One region of the Kitasatospora sp. NPDC059722 genome, then DNA from elsewhere that is predicted to be linked to it. Evidence: riboswitches for the same ligand, from Rfam matches in the RefSeq annotation. Region 1 holds a riboswitch; each other region holds the start of a gene.
The links. A riboswitch is a leader RNA that binds a small molecule or an ion and turns the genes downstream of it on or off. The one in region 1 is predicted to bind cobalamin.
Positions count from the first base shown of each region.

Region 2: linked by a shared signal. The riboswitch ahead of ACFV4F_RS30560 (CbtB-domain containing protein) and the one ahead of ACFV4F_RS23365 (FecCD family ABC transporter permease) in region 1 are both predicted to bind cobalamin.
Region 3: linked by a shared signal. The riboswitch ahead of ACFV4F_RS02225 (HoxN/HupN/NixA family nickel/cobalt transporter) and the one ahead of ACFV4F_RS23365 (FecCD family ABC transporter permease) in region 1 are both predicted to bind cobalamin.
Region 4: linked by a shared signal. The riboswitch ahead of ACFV4F_RS27235 (cobalamin biosynthesis protein) and the one ahead of ACFV4F_RS23365 (FecCD family ABC transporter permease) in region 1 are both predicted to bind cobalamin.

Region 1 is NZ_JBHWGD010000037.1:67,910-72,110, forward strand. Features, by position in the region: gene ACFV4F_RS23360 (ABC transporter ATP-binding protein) at 1-532, opposite strand, end outside; gene ACFV4F_RS23365 (FecCD family ABC transporter permease) at 532-1,590, opposite strand; cobalamin riboswitch at 1,686-1,824, opposite strand; gene sodN (superoxide dismutase, Ni) at 1,937-2,332, opposite strand; gene sodX (nickel-type superoxide dismutase maturation protease) at 2,518-2,955, shown strand; gene ACFV4F_RS23380 (CGNR zinc finger domain-containing protein) at 2,981-3,580, opposite strand; gene ACFV4F_RS23385 (amino acid ABC transporter ATP-binding protein) at 3,705-4,201, opposite strand, start outside.
Region 2 is NZ_JBHWGD010000060.1:11,620-15,820, reverse strand. Features, by position in the region: gene ACFV4F_RS30570 (IucA/IucC family C-terminal-domain containing protein) at 1-481, opposite strand, end outside; gene ACFV4F_RS30565 (CbtA family protein) at 632-1,504, opposite strand; gene ACFV4F_RS30560 (CbtB-domain containing protein) at 1,531-1,749, opposite strand; cobalamin riboswitch at 1,788-1,910, opposite strand; gene ACFV4F_RS30555 (beta-L-arabinofuranosidase domain-containing protein) at 2,587-4,201, opposite strand, start outside.
Region 3 is NZ_JBHWGD010000002.1:208,133-212,333, reverse strand. Features, by position in the region: gene ACFV4F_RS02235 (hypothetical protein) at 1-1,551, opposite strand, end outside; gene ACFV4F_RS02230 (ArsR/SmtB family transcription factor) at 1,605-1,988, opposite strand; cobalamin riboswitch at 2,071-2,263, shown strand; gene ACFV4F_RS02225 (HoxN/HupN/NixA family nickel/cobalt transporter) at 2,296-3,405, shown strand; gene ACFV4F_RS02220 (type B 50S ribosomal protein L31) at 3,502-3,753, opposite strand; gene rpmG (50S ribosomal protein L33) at 3,850-4,014, opposite strand; gene rpmB (50S ribosomal protein L28) at 4,149-4,201, shown strand, end outside.
Region 4 is NZ_JBHWGD010000048.1:35,359-39,559, forward strand. Features, by position in the region: gene ACFV4F_RS27225 (alpha/beta hydrolase family protein) at 50-1,138, opposite strand; gene ACFV4F_RS27230 (helix-turn-helix domain-containing protein) at 1,278-1,973, opposite strand; cobalamin riboswitch at 2,225-2,369, shown strand; gene ACFV4F_RS27235 (cobalamin biosynthesis protein) at 2,471-3,433, shown strand; gene ACFV4F_RS27240 (cobyric acid synthase) at 3,430-4,201, shown strand, end outside.

The DNA.
Region 1 (4,201 bases):
GGACCTCCAGCTGGTGCCCGATGTCGAGGTGGTTGGTGGGCTCGTCCAGCACCAGCAGGCGCGGCTCCTGGACGAGCGCGCGGGCGATCAGCACGCGCTGCTTCTCGCCGCCCGACAGGCCCAGGAAGCCGCGCTCGGCGAGGTGCCCGGCGCCGACCCGGCGCAGCGCCTCCGCGCAGCGCCCGAGGTCGCCGTCCGACGGTCCGCCGAAGCCCCGCCGGTGCGGCAGCCGGCCCATGGCGACCACCTCGGCCACCGTGAAGTCGAACTCGGCGGAGTGCTCCTGCGGCAGCGCGGCCACCCGCCGGGCGGCCTCGCGCGGGGCGAGCGCGTGCAGGTCGTCGCCGCCCACCAGGACGGCCCCGGCGGCGGGCCGCAGGGCCCGGTAGACGCAGCGCAGCAGCGTCGACTTCCCGCTGCCGTTGGGCCCGACGAGCCCCACCACCTGCCCGGCGGAGGCCTTCAGGGCGATGTCGTGGACGAGCTGGGTGCCGGCCAGCTCCACCGAGACGGAGTCGAGGGCGAGGTCCATCAGCGGCCTCCGAGCGCGTGGCCGCGACGACGCATCAGCAGCAGGAAACAGGGCACCCCGAGCACCGCGGTGACCACCCCGACGGGCAGTTCGGCCGGGGCGAGCAGGGTGCGCGAGACGATGTCCACCCAGACCAGCAGCAGCGCCCCGGCGAGCGGCGCGACCAGCAGCACCCGGCGGTGCCCGGCGCCGACCAGCATCCGCGCGAGGTGCGGGACCATCAGCCCGACGAATCCGATCGCCCCGCTGACGGCGACGACCGTGCCGGTGACGGCGGCGGTCACCACGAACAGCTCGCGGCGCAGCCGGTCGGGGTCGACGCCGAGCGAGGCGGCGGTCTCGTCGCCCATGGCCAGCGCGTCCAGCCGCCCCGCGGCGCAAGCGAGGTGGGCGAGTCCGGCCAGCACGGTGGCGGCGGCGATCGGCACCGAGCCCCAGGTCGCGCCGCCGAGGCTGCCGAGCAGCCACATCATGGCGTCGCGGGCGGCCTCGCCGCGGGCGGCGGCGAAGACCATGAGCGCCGTCAGCGCGGAGAAGCCGTACGAGAGGGCGGTGCCGGTGAGCACGAGGCGCAGTGGGGTGAGTCCGAAGGCGGTGCGCGCGGCCAGGTACACCAGCACCATGGCGATCAGCGCGGAGCCGAACGCGGAGGCGGAGATCGCCCACACGCCGAGCGAGGCGAAGGCGCCGAGTAGCAGGACGGCGTTGGCGCCGACGGCGGCGCCGGAGGAGACGCCGAGGACGAACGGGTCGGCGAGGGCGTTGCGCACGAGGGCCTGCACGGCGACCCCGGTGGCGGCGAGCCCGGCGCCGACCACGGCGGCCAGGACGGTGCGCGGCAGCCGGATCTCCCAGACGATCGCGTACGCGGCGGCCTCCTCGGCCTCCAGCCGACCGCTCGTCAGTCCGGCGCCGAGCAGCCGCAGGACGCGCGTCCAGCCGAGTCCGGCGGAGCCGAGGGCCACGCCGCACACGAGGGAGAGCAGCAGGGCGGTGGCCAGGCCGACGGCGAGGGGCGCGGCGGGTATGCGGCGGGAGTCCGGTGGCCTTCTCACGATCTGTTCGGGCGCCTTGCCTCGGGCCGTGGGTGTGCCGGGGCCGGCGCCGGCCGGGTGCGGGCCCGGGCGCCATCCCCTCGCAGTCCTCGGCGAGTTGTCGGGAGTTCAGCGGCCGGGGGCGATCGGGCTGGCACGGCCCCGGGGGCGTGCTCACCGTTGCGGGTCAGCGCCGGATTCACACCGGACTTCTCCCTCGGACGCCTTGGCAGCATAACAGCCAATACGGTAATGCAGTCCTTACAGGTATGTGTACGGAGATGAACGGACGTGAACGCACGGCCCGGACGCGCGAAAGCCCCCGCCCGGTGGTCCGGGCGGGGGCTCTCGACGTGGCGACGCGTCAGGCTCAGGCCTGCTTGGTCTCCCAGAAGATCTTGTCGACCTCGGCGATCAGGTCCAGCAGGGCCTGGCCGGTGGCCGGGTCCGTGGACGCCTTGGTGGCCGAGGCGGCCTTCAGGGTGTCGTTGATCAGCTGGTGCAGCTGCGGGTACTTCTCGAAGTGCGGGGCCTTGAAGTAGTCGCTCCACAGCACCGAGATGTGGTGCTTGACGGCCTCGGCGCGCTGCTCCTTGATGATGATGGCGCGGGCGCGGAAGTGCGGGTCCTCGTTGGCCTGGTACTTCTCCTGGGTGGCCTTGACCGACTCGGCCTCGATCCGGGCCTGCGCCGGGTCGTACACACCGCAGGGCAGGTCGCAGTGGGCGTGGGCGGTGGCGCGCGGTGCAAACAGACGAGAGAACATGGGAGTCCTTCCTTAGATCGTCTTCCCGCGCCCGAGACTACCCTTCCGGCCTCCCGGTTTCGCGATCGGGCGGTGGGCCTAGGGCAAAAGGCCGATCCGGAACCGGGGTAATCCGGACATCGGACAGGTGACGGTCCGTACGGCACACTGGGACGCGGCGGCCGGGAGGAGGAGTGGTGGCGCGGATGACGCAACCGGGGGACGGCGCACGGGCGGGCACGGTGCCGTTCGGGCTGGTCGACGTGGCGGGACCGTCGATGGTCCCGACCCTGCGCGAGGGCGACCAGTTGCTGGTCCGGTACGGCGCGCGGATCCGCCCGGGCGCGGTCGTGCTCTTCCGGCACCCGTTCCAGCAGGACCTGCTGGTGGTCAAGCGGGCGGCCGAGCGCCGGGCGAAGGGCTGGTGGCTGCTCTCCGACAACCGGCCGGTCGACAGCGACAGCCGCAGCTACGGCGCCGTTCCGGACGAGCTCGTGCTCGGCCGGGTGCTGCTGCGGCTGCGCCCGCGCCCGGCCTGGCTGGCGCCCGGCCGCCGGCTGGAGCGACTGCTGCTGACCCCCGGGCTGGTCCGGGTCCCGGGGCTGGCCCGCCGCCTCGGCGTCTGGGTGGACGCCGAGCTCTAGTGTCACGGCACTGGCGGATGCGCGTCTAGGCCTGCAACTGCTGCGGCCCGAGCGCCGCGTCCTGGGCCTCCTGGCGCTTGCGGGCCCGGTAGGCCGCGACGTTGGCGCGCGTGGCGCAGCGGTCGGAGCAGTAGCGCCGGGAGCGGTTGGTGGAGGTGTCGAGGTAGGCGTTGCGGCACGGCGCGGCCTGGCAGATCCCGAGCCGGTCGGCGCCGAGCTCGGTGAGGTGGACGGCCAGGCCCATGCACGCGACGGCGCTGAAGTGCGCGGTGGCGGTGGGCGAGTTGTCGGCGAGGTGCAGGTGCCAGCGCGGCCGGCCGGCGTCGTCGAGGTAGTCGTGGCCGGAGACCAGCGGGCTGACGGGGTACTCCATGAGCAGGCTGTTCAGCAGGTCGACGCCACGTACCTCGTCGCCCTCGGCGGCGGCCTCGAAGACCCCGCGCAGCCTGGTCCGCACCGCCCGCAGGCGGGGCAGGTCGGACTCGTCGGCCAGGGCGGCGGCGCGAGAGGACTCGGAGAACAGGGCGCGCACGGCGTCCACCGAGGTCAGCGTGTCGGTGCCGCGCTCGGGTTCCTCGGTGTTCACCAGCCGAACGGCGAGATCGGCGTAGGAGGCGAGCTCCACGGCGGTCCTTCCAGTGGTTCGGTAACGGGCTGATTGCGTCCAGCCTATTACCCGGATCGGGAAAACGGCGGCGCCCGGCAGGATCGGCCTGCCGGGCGCCAAGGGTTGCTCGCTCAGCGCACGCTCAGAGGACCTTCGAGAGGAAGGACCGGGTGCGCTCGTGCTGCGGGTTGGTGAGGACGTCGCGGGGGTTGCCGGACTCGACGACCACGCCGCCGTCCATGAACACCAGCGCGTCGCCGACCTCGCGCGCGAAGCCCATCTCGTGGGTGACGACGATCATCGTCATCCCCTCCTCGGCGAGGCCGCGCATGACGTCCAGCACCTCGCCGACGAGCTCCGGGTCGAGCGCCGAGGTGGGCTCGTCGAAGAGCATCAGCTTGGGCTTCATGGCCAGCGCGCGGGCGATCGCGACGCGCTGCTGCTGGCCGCCGGACAGCTGCGACGGGTAGCTCTTCGCCTTGTCGGACAGGCCGACCCGCTCCAGCAGGGCCATGCCGCGCTCGCGCGCCTCGGCCTTGGACTCGCCCTTGACCTGGACCGGCGCCTCCATGACGTTCTCGAGCGCGGTCATGTGCGGGAACAGGTTGAAGTGCTGGAACACCATGCCGATGTCCCGGC
Region 2 (4,201 bases), on a different contig from region 1:
CCGAGAACGCGGCGACCGCCTGGACCAGCTCACGGACCGGACCGTCGAGCACCTCTGCGGCCAGCCGGACGGCGAGCTCGGCCGGACCGGTCACGTGCTCCGGCTCGCGGCACGGCAGCGACAGCGGGAACAGGCCGCCGAGCGCGGGCTGCCAGCCCGTCTCCCGCAGACCGTACGCGAGCAGCGCCCCGTCGAGGACGGCGACGCCGAATGCCGGTGAGACGAAGCGGGCGACGAGGCCGAGATGGGTCACCGAGGCGGCCACCCGCTCCTCGACCGCGTCGGGCGACTGCCCGCCCGCCGCCGCGAGGTAACCGCGGACGGAGGTCACCCGCTCCCCCAACACGGCCGGTTGGTCCAGGAGTTCGACCATCGGACGCCAGGGCTGGACGAGCGGGCCGGCCGGGTGGGTGTCGAAGGCGAAGAACGGCGCGCTGGGCGGCGGGCGCCCGCGGGGGGGCGCCGCCCCGCCGCAACCCACCGCGACCGCACCGGCCCCACCCCCCGCCGCGCGCCCCGCGCCCGCCCCCCCGGGGCGCCCGCCGGGCCCCGCGGGGGGGGTGGCCCCGCCCAACCCCCCCCCCCGCCCCGCCCCCGCGGGGGCCGGCCCCCCCCCTCGGTGGGGTCTGCGTCATACCGCGCCGACCGGCTCGGGACCGGCCGTGGCCGGTGCCGTCGCGGCCGCGGTGCGGGCGTCGAGCAGGCGCTCGGCCATCGGTCCGAAGACCAGGCCGACCGTGGCCCACAGCAGGAGCTGTGCGGCCACCGAGTAGAAGCGGAAGCTGAACAGGGTGTCGGCCGGGAAGCCCGGGTAGACGATGGCGCCCTTGTCGTCGGTCAGCGGCAGCGGCGTCTCGGTCGCGTGGTGGCCGTACTGCTGAACGTTGTCGGCGAGTTCACCGAGGGAGGGGAGCACCGCCATGACGATGCCGATCGCCACGACGTAGGCGCCGGCGGCGAGCAGGGTCGCGTTCCAGTTGCCGAAGCGGGCCTGCAGGCGCTTGCCGAGCCAGACCGCCAGGACGAGGAAGAGGACGGAACAGGCGACCATGGCCAGGTAGAGGTTTCCGCGGTCACGGATGGTCTCGGCGTGGCCGATGGCCGGCGGGTTGGCCGGGTACTTGACGAACGGCACGAAGTACATGCCGAGGAAGCCGCCCAGCGCCACCAGCATCGCCAGGGTGCGCGGGCGCAGCTTGCCGGTCCGGCCCAGGCACACGCTGTACGCCACTGCGAACAGCGCGCCCATGGCCGTGCCGAACAGGATCATGCCGACGCCGATGCCGATGTTGGCCTGGATCGTGCGGCTGAAGATGTCCGGACCGCCCATGTCCATCGGCAGCCCGGCGGCCTTGTCCAGCAGGCCCTGCGCGTCGTCGCGTCCGCTCTCGTACTCGATCGCCGCGTTGATCTGCGGTTCGGCGAAGATCCGCGCGAAGACGAAGGCGAGCAGGCCGGCCACTGCGCCGGCGATGACGCCGCGCAGGATGAGTCTCTTTTCCATGTCGGGTTGTTCGCCGCTTCCGCTGGTCAGTGGCAGGGGAAGCCGAGGAAGTGCCGCGAGTCGTGGACGAACTCGTGGATGTGCATGTCCTTGCCGAGCACGGAATAGGCGCCCTGGTCGACGCCGATGAAGTAGTAGACGACCAGCGCGAGGATCGCGGTGACGGCCAGCCAGGCGACGGCCTTGGTCGCCGGCACGACGACCGGGACGGGCAGGGCTGAGGGTCCGGGCATACTGGTGCTCACGGTTGAGCCTCCTTCAGGGGATCGTGCGTCCCGCTATCGATGGGGCGGATCGTGATGGCACCGTGTCTGACTCGCGAGCCGCCCGAGGACGCCCCGCTCACAGTGGCGCGACCGTGCTGGAGTTCCACCAGCTTCCCTGCGCCATCACTAACGCTCGTAGAGTAGGGGCGCGCCAGGGGGCCGTCAATCGTCCCGGGCCCCGCCGCAGGTCGAGCGTGCGGAAGATCACGTTCCATCGGCCTGGCACGGGCCGGACAATTCGCGAACGTCGCAAAACCGCAGGTGGCAGCCACAGGCGGTGGTCCGCAGGCGACCGGTCCTTGCGGCATCCGGCAGAATCACGGCGTGCCGCAGATCATCGGCATCGGTGCAGGCGACCCGGACCACGCCACCCTCCAGGCGGTCAAGACCTTCGCCTGGACCGACGTCTTCTCCTCCTCGACAAGAACGAGCATCGCCAGGACCTCATGCGGCTGCGCCGACGGACGGCCGAGGGCGAAAGACCGGTGGCGGGCGCCCCTCGGTAAAGGAGAGCCTCCCCCGATGCGTCAATACGCACCGGTGTCACCGAGTTGTCGACCGAACAAGCTCCGCGCCCGTGACCCTCGAAGGGGATGCAGCATTGATCCGGTCGTGACGTACGCATCGTTTGACGCCGCGACAGCCGGTGAACTCACCGCGATGTGTGACCTTGCCCCGGTCTCCGAGTGCGGAGAGGAGCGCACGTGGCGCTGACCCGTGACGAGCGCGAGCGGTTCCTGGCGGAGCCGCCCGGCTCGGACCGTAGCCACGGTCTTGGTGCAGGCTGAGCTGAGACCCGGCGGCCCCGACGCCGGATCAGATGAACCGCCACAGGTGGTCGCTGGTGCCGGAGTCGTCCCAGAGCACGGCCTGCGCTCCCAAGGCGGTGGAGGCACCGGAGACACCGAGGACGCGGCCGCTGTTGGCGCACTGGATCCTGAAGGTGTCCCCACCTCCGTGGCGCAGGCGCCACCGGTGGTCGGTGGCGCCGTTGTCGGCCCACTGGACGATCCTCGCGCCGTTGGCGGTGCCGCCGTTCTCCACGGCGAGGACTTTGCCGCTGTTGGAGTTGCGCAGGCGCAGGTGGCCGCCGGTGTCGAGGGCGGCCGTCCAGAGGTGGTCGGCGGTGCCGTTGTCGTCCCACTGGATGACGAGGCCGCCGTCGGCGGTGGACATGTCCTTCACTCCGAGGACCCGCCCGCTGGCGACGTTCTGGATCCGCCTGGCACCGACGGGGGCGAACTGCCACTGGCCGGCGGCGGCACCGCTGCCGGACAGCTGTACGGCTGCGGTGCCCTGGACGGTGGAGCCGCCGGCGATGCCGAGCAGCTTGCCGGTGTGGACGTTCTGGAGCTCGTGGTAGCCGTTGCCGGCGTCGACGACGGTCCACCGGTGGTCGGCGGTGCCCGTGTCGGCCCACTGGAGGATCGGGGCGTTGTCGGCGGTGGACATGTCCTTCACGCCGAGGACCTTGCCGCTGTTGACGTTGCGCAGCCGCAGTGCGGTGCCGTCGACGACGAGGGCCCAGTTGTGGTCGGCGGTGCCGGTGTCGGGCCACTGCAGGGCGAGGCCGCCGTCGGCGCTGGACATGTTCTGGATGCCGAGGACGAGTCCGCTGGCCGCGTTGACCAGACGGAAGCCCGCGCCGTCGGTCCGCCAGTAGACGGTGTAGTTGAAGCCCTGGGCGTCGTGGAACGGGCCGAGGCCGACCGTCGCTCCGTCGGCGGTGGCCGTGAAGGCGAGGGCGGTGCTGCTGGTCCGGGTGATCGTGGTGGCGTCCAGGGCCGGGAGGGCGGACAGCGCGGTGCTGCCGTAGTTGCCGGCCAGGACGGCGGGGCCGTAGGTGATCGCCGCGACACCGGGGCTGTCGTTGGCGGCCTGGAGGGCCACCCGCATGGGGAGCTTCACGGTGACGGTGTCGCCGGAGACCCAGTTCCGGGTGAGGGTGGCGTACGTGCCCGGGGTGGCCGCGACGCTCTGCGCGACGCCGTTGACGCTGACACTGGCACCCGAGGTCCACCCGGGGATGCGGACGCGCATGGACCACGTCCCGCCGACACTGCCGGTGACCTTGAGCGTCGTGGTGTCCTCGGCCGGGAACGCGGTGGTCTGGGTGACCGTGATGCCCCGCTCGGTCCAGTCCAGGACGGACGGGAGGAACAGGTTCACCGTGAGGGTGGTGCCCTCGTGGAAGTAGATGGAGTCCATCAGCTTGGTGTTGGACTCGACACCCGTTCCCTGGCAGCACCAGAACGTGCCGTAGTCGGTGCTCCAGGTGCCGCCGCCCCAGGCCGGGCCCTTGCCCCGGCGGCCGCCCGGGTCGAGGGAGCTGAAGTACGTGATGTGGCCGTGCGGGTCGGCCGGGTTCTGGGCGCCGATGACGTGGTTGAGCAGCGCCTTCTCGTAGAAGTCGAAGTACGAGGCCCGGTCC
Region 3 (4,201 bases), on a different contig from region 1:
GAGCAGCGGGTCGAGGCGGGGTTCGGCGCTGCCCCAGGTCCGTTCGGCGCGGGCTTCCAGCAGCAGGCCGGTGCGCAGCCGGACGAGGTGGCGGGCCGGGCCGAGGGCGGCCACCGCGACGGCGAGGCCGGGGAGCGCGGCGGCGGTGTCGGCGAGCCAGCGTCCGGCGGGGAGTTCGGCGCGCGTCTCGGTCCGGGCGAGGACCTCGGCGGTGTAGCGCAGGGCGTCGCCCGGGTGTTCGTCGGTGAGGGCGTGGAAGCCGCGCGGGGTGTGGTCGCCGGGGTCGAAGGGGTAGCGCCGCAGGCTGACCTCGGTGCCCTCGCTCGCGGCCTCGACGTCGTAGGCCGTCGGGCCTTCGGGGGTGCCGGGGCGGGGGACCGGCTTGGGGTAGGGCGGCAGGAGCGGTTCGTCGTCCGGTTCGTCCAGTCCGTCCAGGAAGGAGTAGAGCAGCGGGCGCAGCACCTCGGCGGAGCGGCCGCGGCGGGCGAGGGAGCGGTCGGTGATCGGGCGCAGGGCGGCCGGGTCCTGCTTCTGCAGGGCCTGTTCGAGCTGGGCGGCGAGGTCGCCGTCCGGGTCGAGCGCCGGGGCGGCCTGGCCGAAGGCGTGGCTGGGGGAGTGCGGGTCGAGTTCGGCGGCGCCGGTGGCGACGAGCAGGGTGGGGCGTTCCAGGGCGGCGCCGTAGACGGACACCGAGCCGTGGTCGCCGATCAGGCAGTCGGCGGCGACGAGGGCGGCCTGCCAGCCCTGGTGGGGCGGGACGAGGCGCAGGCCCATCCGCCGGGCGTCGTCGAGCAGGGCCTCGGGGTCGTGCCGGTTCCAGATGTTGGGGTGGAGGACGACGGCGACCGCGTACTCGTCGGCGGGGAGCCGGCGGACGAGGCGTCGGGGCAGGTCGGGGCGGCGGCCGAATAACGAGTGCTCGCTCCAGGTGGAGTTGACGACGACGAGCCGCCGGCCGTCGACGGCGCCGAGGGCGGCCCGGTAGGAGTCGCGCAGACGCAGGCTGCGGAGCATGCGGTCGAAGCACGGGTCGCCGACGACCTGGGCGACGTCCAGTGCCTCGGGGCAGGAGACCCGCAGCCGGTCGAGCTGTTCCGGGTGGGAGAGGCCGAGGACGTCGACGAAGACCCGGCCGTGGTGGGTGAGTTCGTTGCGGGAGAGGCCGGCTGCGCTGACGGTGTCGCCGGTGGACTCGGTCACCAGGCGGTTGTAGCCGGCGCCGTGCGGGAGGACGACGAGCCGGGCGTCGAGGCGGTGCATCGAGGAGTGGACGGCGCAGGCGACGGCCAGGTCGAAGCGGTGCCGGACGGCGTCCTCCCAGTCCAGCAGGGTGATGCCGGGCAGGCCGCGCAGGTAGTCGTCGAGGCCGTCGGCGAAGGCGGAGCCGGGGTTGACGGTGGCGTAGCGCTCGATGCCGTCGCGGTTCAGGAGGGTGAGGACGTCGAGGACCCGGGTGGCGGAGGTGAGGGTGCGGGCGACCGCCAGCACGCGCGCCCTGACCGGCCGGGTGTTCCAGCGGTCGGCGGGCCAGGCGTGGGGGTGGGTCGGCACGCCATGATCGTACTCATCGGGTCGGCTCCCCGCGGTGATTCAGGCCCGGGAGGTCAGCCCGCCGCGGCGGCTGGCTCCTCGTGGTCGGCCGCGGCGCACTCGTCGAGGAGGGGGCGCATGCTCTCGTCGACGAGCCGGTAGCGCACGACGCGTCCGTCCTTGTCCCCGGTGACCACGCCGGCCGTCCGCAGCAGCCGCAGGGCCTGTGAGACGGCCGGGTCGCGCATGCCGGTGGCGACGGCGAGGTCGGTGACGGCGAGCGGTCCGGCGCGGTGCAGGGCGAGCAGGATCGCGAGCCGCCCGGGGTCGGCGAGCAGGGAGAACCGCTCGGACCACGAGCGGACGTGCGCGGCGTCGCCGATCGCGGCGATGGCCTCGCAGACCCGGTGTCCGTCGATGGTGCGGTGGCCCGCGCGGTCGGCCGGTACGAGATGCATGCGGACATTCTGGCAGCTCACGACCTGTGATCCTGGACACCTGCGTAGGTGCGCAGCCTTGCAAGGGTCGGCCCGGGACCCCTACGGTGTTCCCCGCCGTGGTGCTCGGGAAGACCGGTGACGGACCCTCAGGGGTCCCAGTCCGGAGCGGCCCTCGCCACTGTGATCGGGGGAGTCCGCCCGTACCCAGACGCCACTGGGCGCTTCGCGCGCCTGGGAAGGCGGGTACGGGAGCCCCGTCAGCCAGGAGACCGGCCACGGCATCTCACGAACGTCTTTCCACGAGGTGCTGGAGCGTGATCCGAAGATGACCCTGCCCGAAACCGCCGCCCCCGAGGCCGCGCCCGCCGTGCTGCCCACCTTCCGGTGGAGGAGAGAGGACACCGTCCGCACCGCCGGGCTGATGGGGGTGATCCTGGCCATGCACGTCGTGGCGTTCGGGACCCTCGTCTTCCTGGTGGCGCCGCACAACTACGCCGTCGGCACCCAGGTCTTCGGGGTGGGCCTCGGCATCACGGCGTACACGCTCGGCATGCGGCACGCGTTCGACGCCGACCACATCGCGGTGATCGACAACACCACCCGCAAGCTGATGGCCGACGGCAAGCGGCCGGTCTCGGTGGGCTTCTGGTTCGCCCTCGGGCACTCGTCGATGGTGGTCGTCATGGCCGCCCTGGTCGCGGGCGGCGCGCAGCTGGCGAACACGCTGATGGACGACGAGTCGACCACCCACCAGTGGCTCGGCATGGTCGGCACGACGGCCTCAGGCGCGTTCCTCTACCTGATCGGCGCGCTCAACCTGGCGGCGCTGCTCGGCATCCTGAAGGTGTTCCGGGCGATGCGCGCCGGGCAGTACGACGAGGCCGAGCTGGAGCAGCACCTGAACTCGCGCGGCTTCATGGCCCGGGTGCTGAACCGGGCGACCCGCTCGATCACCCGGCCCGGCCAGATGTTCCCGGTGGGCATGGTGCTCGGCCTCGGCTTCGACACCGCGACCGAGGTGACCCTGATGGTGATGGCCGGCTCGGGCGCGGCCGCCGGGCTGCCCTGGTACGCGATCGTCTGCCTGCCGCTGCTGTTCGCGGCGGGGATGAGCCTGTTCGACACGCTGGACGGGACGTTCATGAACTTCGCGTACCAGTGGGCGTTCTCCAACCCGGTGCGCAAGGTGTACTACAACCTGACGATCACCGGTCTGTCGATCGCGGTGGCGTTCATCATCGGCACGATCGAGCTGGTCGGCGTGCTGCACGAGAAGCTGGACCTGACCGATCCGGTCACCGGCTGGATCGCGGACATCTCGCTCGACAACGTCGGCTACGCGATCGCCGGGCTGTTCGTCGTCGTCTGGGCCGCGGCGATCGCGTACTGGAAGCTGGCCGGGGTCGAGAAGCGCTGGGGCGCCGAACGCTCCTGAGCACGCCTGCCGCACGCCTGCCGCACGCCTGCCGCGACGGCGCCTCCCCACCGTGGGGAGGCGCCGTCGCGCGCGTTCCGGGCCGGCTGCGCCGGGTCAGCTGTGCCGGTCGCCGTAGCGCTGGCGGAAGCGCTCGACGCGGCCCGCGGTGTCGAGCACGCGGGACTGGCCGGTGTAGAAGGGGTGGCTCGCCGAGGAGATCTCGACGTCGATGACGGGATAGGTGTTGCCGTCCTCCCACTCGACCGTGCGGTCGCTGGTGACCGTCGAGCGGGTGAGGAAGGAGAGGCCGCCGACCTTGTCGCGGAAGACGACGGGCCGGTAGGCGGGGTGGATTCCGGGCTTCATGGGGGTGCCTCCTCGGCGGGGGATCAGCGCTCTTCGTTCGACGTTCTTCGTTCCGACGTTCTTCGTTCCGACGTTCTTCGTTCCGGCGCTCTTCGGTCAGCGCTCTTCGCGGAAGTCGACGTGCTCGCGCGCGACCGGGTCGTACTTGCGCAGCACCATCCGGTCCGGGTCGTTCCGGCGGTTCTTGCGGGTCACGTAGGTGTAGCCGGTGCCGGCGGTGGAGCGGAGCTTGATGACGGGGCGCAGTTCGCTGCGGGCCATGAGGTCCTCCGGAGGGGTCGGGTGGTGCGGCGGTTCGGGGCCGGGCTGGAACCGTACACCGAAATGGATGTCATTTTCATCTGGTGTAACGTGACCTCCGTCCCGCCCATTCCCGGACCGTTTTGGGAGCCCCCATGTCCGCCCACTGCCAGCTCACCGGCCGCCGGCCGGGCTTCGGCAACGCGAT
Region 4 (4,201 bases), on a different contig from region 1:
CGGGGAATGACCGGCCGGAATGCCCCGGATTAACGGCAGCCGGTCCGGATCAGAGGAGGGGGGTGAGCCAGCGCCGGAGGAGTTCCGAGTAGTGCGCGGGGTCGGAGTTCCAGAGGGCGGTGTGGTCCGCGCCCGGGAAGGCCCGGAGGCTGACGACGTCGGGACGGGCCGTGGCGAGGTGCCGGGCGGCGCGGAACGGCGCGATCGGGTCGTCCGGGCTGTGCAGGACGAGGGTCGGCACGCGCAGGTCGGCCCCCTCGGCGAGGCGCGCGAAGTCGGCCAGGTCGACCCCGGTGCGGCCCTCCGCGGCCAGCGCGCCGAGCTCGGCGACCGGCCTGGAGTAGCCGGCCCGGACCGCGTCGCGGCGGGCGGTGGCGGGCAGGTCGAGCACCGGCGAGTCCAGGACGATCCCGGCGATCGCCCCCGCCCAGGCCGAACGGGCCGCGGCGTGCAGGCACATCGTGGCGCCCACCGACCAGCCGTAGAGGATCACCCGGCCGGCGCCGCTGTCGAGGGCGAGCCGCACGGCCGACTCCACGTCGCGCCACTCGGTCTCGCCGAAGTGGCCGAGCCCGTCCGGCGAGGCGGGGGCGCCCTGGTCGCCGCGGTAGGTGACGGCGAGGGCGGGCAGCGCCAGGCGCTGGAGGACGGGCAGCACGGGGAGCGTCTGGGCGCGGTCGGCGCCGGGGCCGTGCACGAGGACCACCCAGGTGCCGCGCTTGCCGTCCAGGCGCCAGGCGGGCATCGCGCCCAGCTCGCCGGCGACGGCGGTCTCGGTGAACGGGAGGCCGAGGGAGGTCGTCGGGTCGCCGAGGTGCACGCGCGGGGTGAAGCGGACCTCGGTGCCGGGCGTCAGGGTGCCCCGGTCGGCGCGGACCAGGCGGCGGGTGACGCCCTGTTCGTCGCTGTGCAGGATGTCGTCGACGACGGCGTGGCCGTCGCCGTCCCACTCCAGCGCCCAGCGGCCGGGGTGGAGGGCCGCGGGCGTCCGGTTGAAGGTGATCCGGCCGGCGGCGAGGCTCTGCACCAGGACGGGGCCGGACTCGAGCACGACGGTCTCCGGCCGCACGAGCCGCTCGGACGCCCGCCGGCCGACGACCAGCACGGCGACCCCGGTGCCGACGGCGGCTGCCGCCACGGCGGCTGCGGTTCCCCAACGCATATCGCTCCCCGCTCTGTGAGTCTGCTGGGGACAAGTTCACTGGCGGGTGGGAGCGGGGGCCAGTGGGATGGGCTGTACGAGGGACGCGGGAGCCGGGGACGGGGTGGAGGTGGGGTCAGACCGGGATCTCCGTGTGGAGGCGGCCGAGGAGTTCCCAGAAGCGCGGGGCCAGGGGCCGGTCGCGCGGGGGCAGGGTGGGCGTCGCGGCGCCCCAGTGCGGGGAGGACACCTGGTGCTCCTGGTGCAGGGCCGTCAGGACGGTCGCGAGGTCGTCCTCGTGGACCGGCACGAGCCGCGCGACCGCCCGCAGGTGGGGCTGCCAGCGGCCGTCCACGCACCTGCGCAGCCGCTGGTCGAGCTCGGCGCCGCGGCCGGTCACCTCGACGAGTTCGGTGAGCCGCAGTCCGAGCACCTGGGCGAGCGCGTGCGTCCGCTCCTCGTCGCCGTCCCACGTCCCGGTGAGTTCGGCCTCCTGGTAGACGCGCAGGGCGACGCCGATGCGACGGGCGGCGGTGTCCTGGCTCAGTTCGCGGGCCACGCGGTGGTCGCGCAGGCGGGCCGGGCGGGTGCCCATGAGCTGCGCGGGCGGGCACCACAGGGCGCGGGCGAGGGCGATGAACTCCTCCTCGGTGGGGCGCAGCTCGCCGCTCTCCCAGGCGATGACGTGCGTGGGCAGCAGCCGGACGCCGTGCGCGGCCATGCCGCCGGCGACCTGTTCGGGGGTCAGGCCGAGCCCGGCGCGGTGGGCGCGGGCCGCGGCGGGCGAGAACGGCACCGGGGGCAGGGCGGGCGGAGGCTGTCTTCGTCGCATGTGAACGAACGCTAGGGCCGGTACGAACGGGCCCCCAGCCGCCGAACGCACGAAGCGCCGGGGAGGGCGCGCGCGGACCGCTGGAGGATCGCACAGGATGTCATGCCCCTGCGGCGGCAGTACTCGGAGGTAGTGACGGGGGCGTTCGGGGGCACGCGCCGGGCCTCCCGCGTGTGACCAACCCCTCCGTGACCTCGGTTGACTCCCGGTTCGGCCGCGTGATGGGATCCCAGGGCCAAACGGAGGCATGCAGAGGAAGCCGGTGCGAGTCCGGCGCGGTCCCGCCACTGTCACCGGGGAGCACGGCCGGAACGACGCCACGGCGGACCGTCAGTCTTCGCTGACGTGCTGCTGGAAGGCTCCGGGGGTGCGTTCGACCCGGAAGCCAGGAGACTCTCGCCCCCGGTACGTCGATCCAGGGCGCGGACCCTGAGTGAGGACTCGCACGCGATGCAGGCTGCCCCGACCCGCCGAGCCCTCCCCTGTCCCCCTCCGTCGTGCGCCCGCTGACCCGCGCCGCCGCCTTCGCGGTCGGCGCCGTCGCGGGCTACCTGGCGGACGCCCGCTACGCCGATCCGCGCCGCGGCCACCCGGTGGCCGTCTTCGGCGGTGCGGCGACCCGCCTGGAGCGCCGGATGTGGCGCGACGACCGGGCCACCGGGGCCGCGTACACGGCGCTCTGCGTGGGCGCCGTCGCGGCGGGCGCGGTGGCGCTGGAGCGGACGGCCGGCCGCCGGCCGCTGGGGCGGGCCGCGCTGGCCGCCGCCGCGACCTGGACGGTGCTCGGCGGCACCTCGCTGACCCGGGAGGCGCGCACGATCGGCCGGGCGCTGGCCGCGGGCGACCTGCCCGCCGCCCGGGAGCGGCTGCCGCACCTGTGCGGGCGCGACCCGAGCGCGCTGGACGGGCAGCAGATCGCCCGCGCCGTCGTGGAGTCGGTGGCCGAGAACACCGCGGACGCCGTCGTGAACGCGCTGGCCTGGGGCGCCCTCGCCGGCACGCCCGGTCTGCTGGCCTTCCGCGCCGTCAACACGCTGGACGCGATGGTGGGTCACCGCTCGCCGCGCCACGCCCGGTTCGGCTGGGCCTCGGCCCGGCTGGACGACGTGGCGGGCTGGCCGGGCGCCCGGCTGACGGCGCTGCTGACGGTGGCCGCCGCGCCGCAGCCGCGGACGGCCTGGCGGGTGTGGCGGCGGGACGGTTCGGCGCATCCGAGCCCGAACGCGGGGCAGGCCGAGTCGGCGTTCGCGGGCGCCGTGGGCGTGCGGCTGGGCGGCACGCTGCAGTACGGCGAGCGCGTCGAGCACCGGCCGGTGCTGGGCGCGGAGCTGCGGCCGGTGACGGTGGACGACATCGAGCGGGCCTGCGCGCTGTCGCGGCGGGTGGGCGCGCTGGCGCTGGGTACGACGGTCGCGGGGCACGTCCTGCTGCGATCGCTGCTGAGGAGGGGAAGGGCATGACCAACGCGCTGCTGGTCGCGGGGACGACCTCGGACGCGGGCAAGAGCGTCGTCACGGCGGGCATCTGCCGGTGGCTGGCCCGCCGGGGCGTCCGGGTGGCGCCGTTCAAGGCGCAGAACATGTCGCTGAACTCGTTCGTGACGGCCGACGGCGCCGAGATCGGCCGGGCCCAGGCGATGCAGGCCCAGGCCGCCCGGGTGGAGCCGGAGGCGGCGATGAACCCGGTGCTGCTCAAGCCCGGCGCGGACGGCCGCAGCCAGGTGGTGCTGCTCGGCAGACCGGTCGCCGAGGTGGGCGCGCTGGACTACCGCGAGCGCAAGCCCGTCCTGCTGGAGCGCGCCCTGGAGTGCCTGGCGGACCTGCGCCGCCGGTACGACGTGGTGGTGTGCGAGGGCGCGGGCTCGCCCGCCGAGATCAACCTGCGCGACCGGGACATCGCCAACATGGGCCTGGCGACGGCCGCCCGGCTGCCCGTCGTGGTGGTCGGCGACATCGACCGGGGCGGCGTGTTCGCGGCGATGTACGGGACGCTGGCGCTGCTGTCCGAGGAGGACCAGCGGCACGTGGCCGGCTGGTTCGTCAACAAGTTCCGCGGGGACGCCCGGCTGCTGGCGCCCGGCCTGGAGATGCTGCACGGCCTGACCGGCCGTCCGGTGCTCGGCACGCTGCCGTTGCTGCCGGGGCTGTGGCTGGACGCCGAGGACTCGCTGGACCTGTCGACGGTCGTGGACCGGGTCGACGGGCGCGGGCCGCTCGGGGCGGACGTGC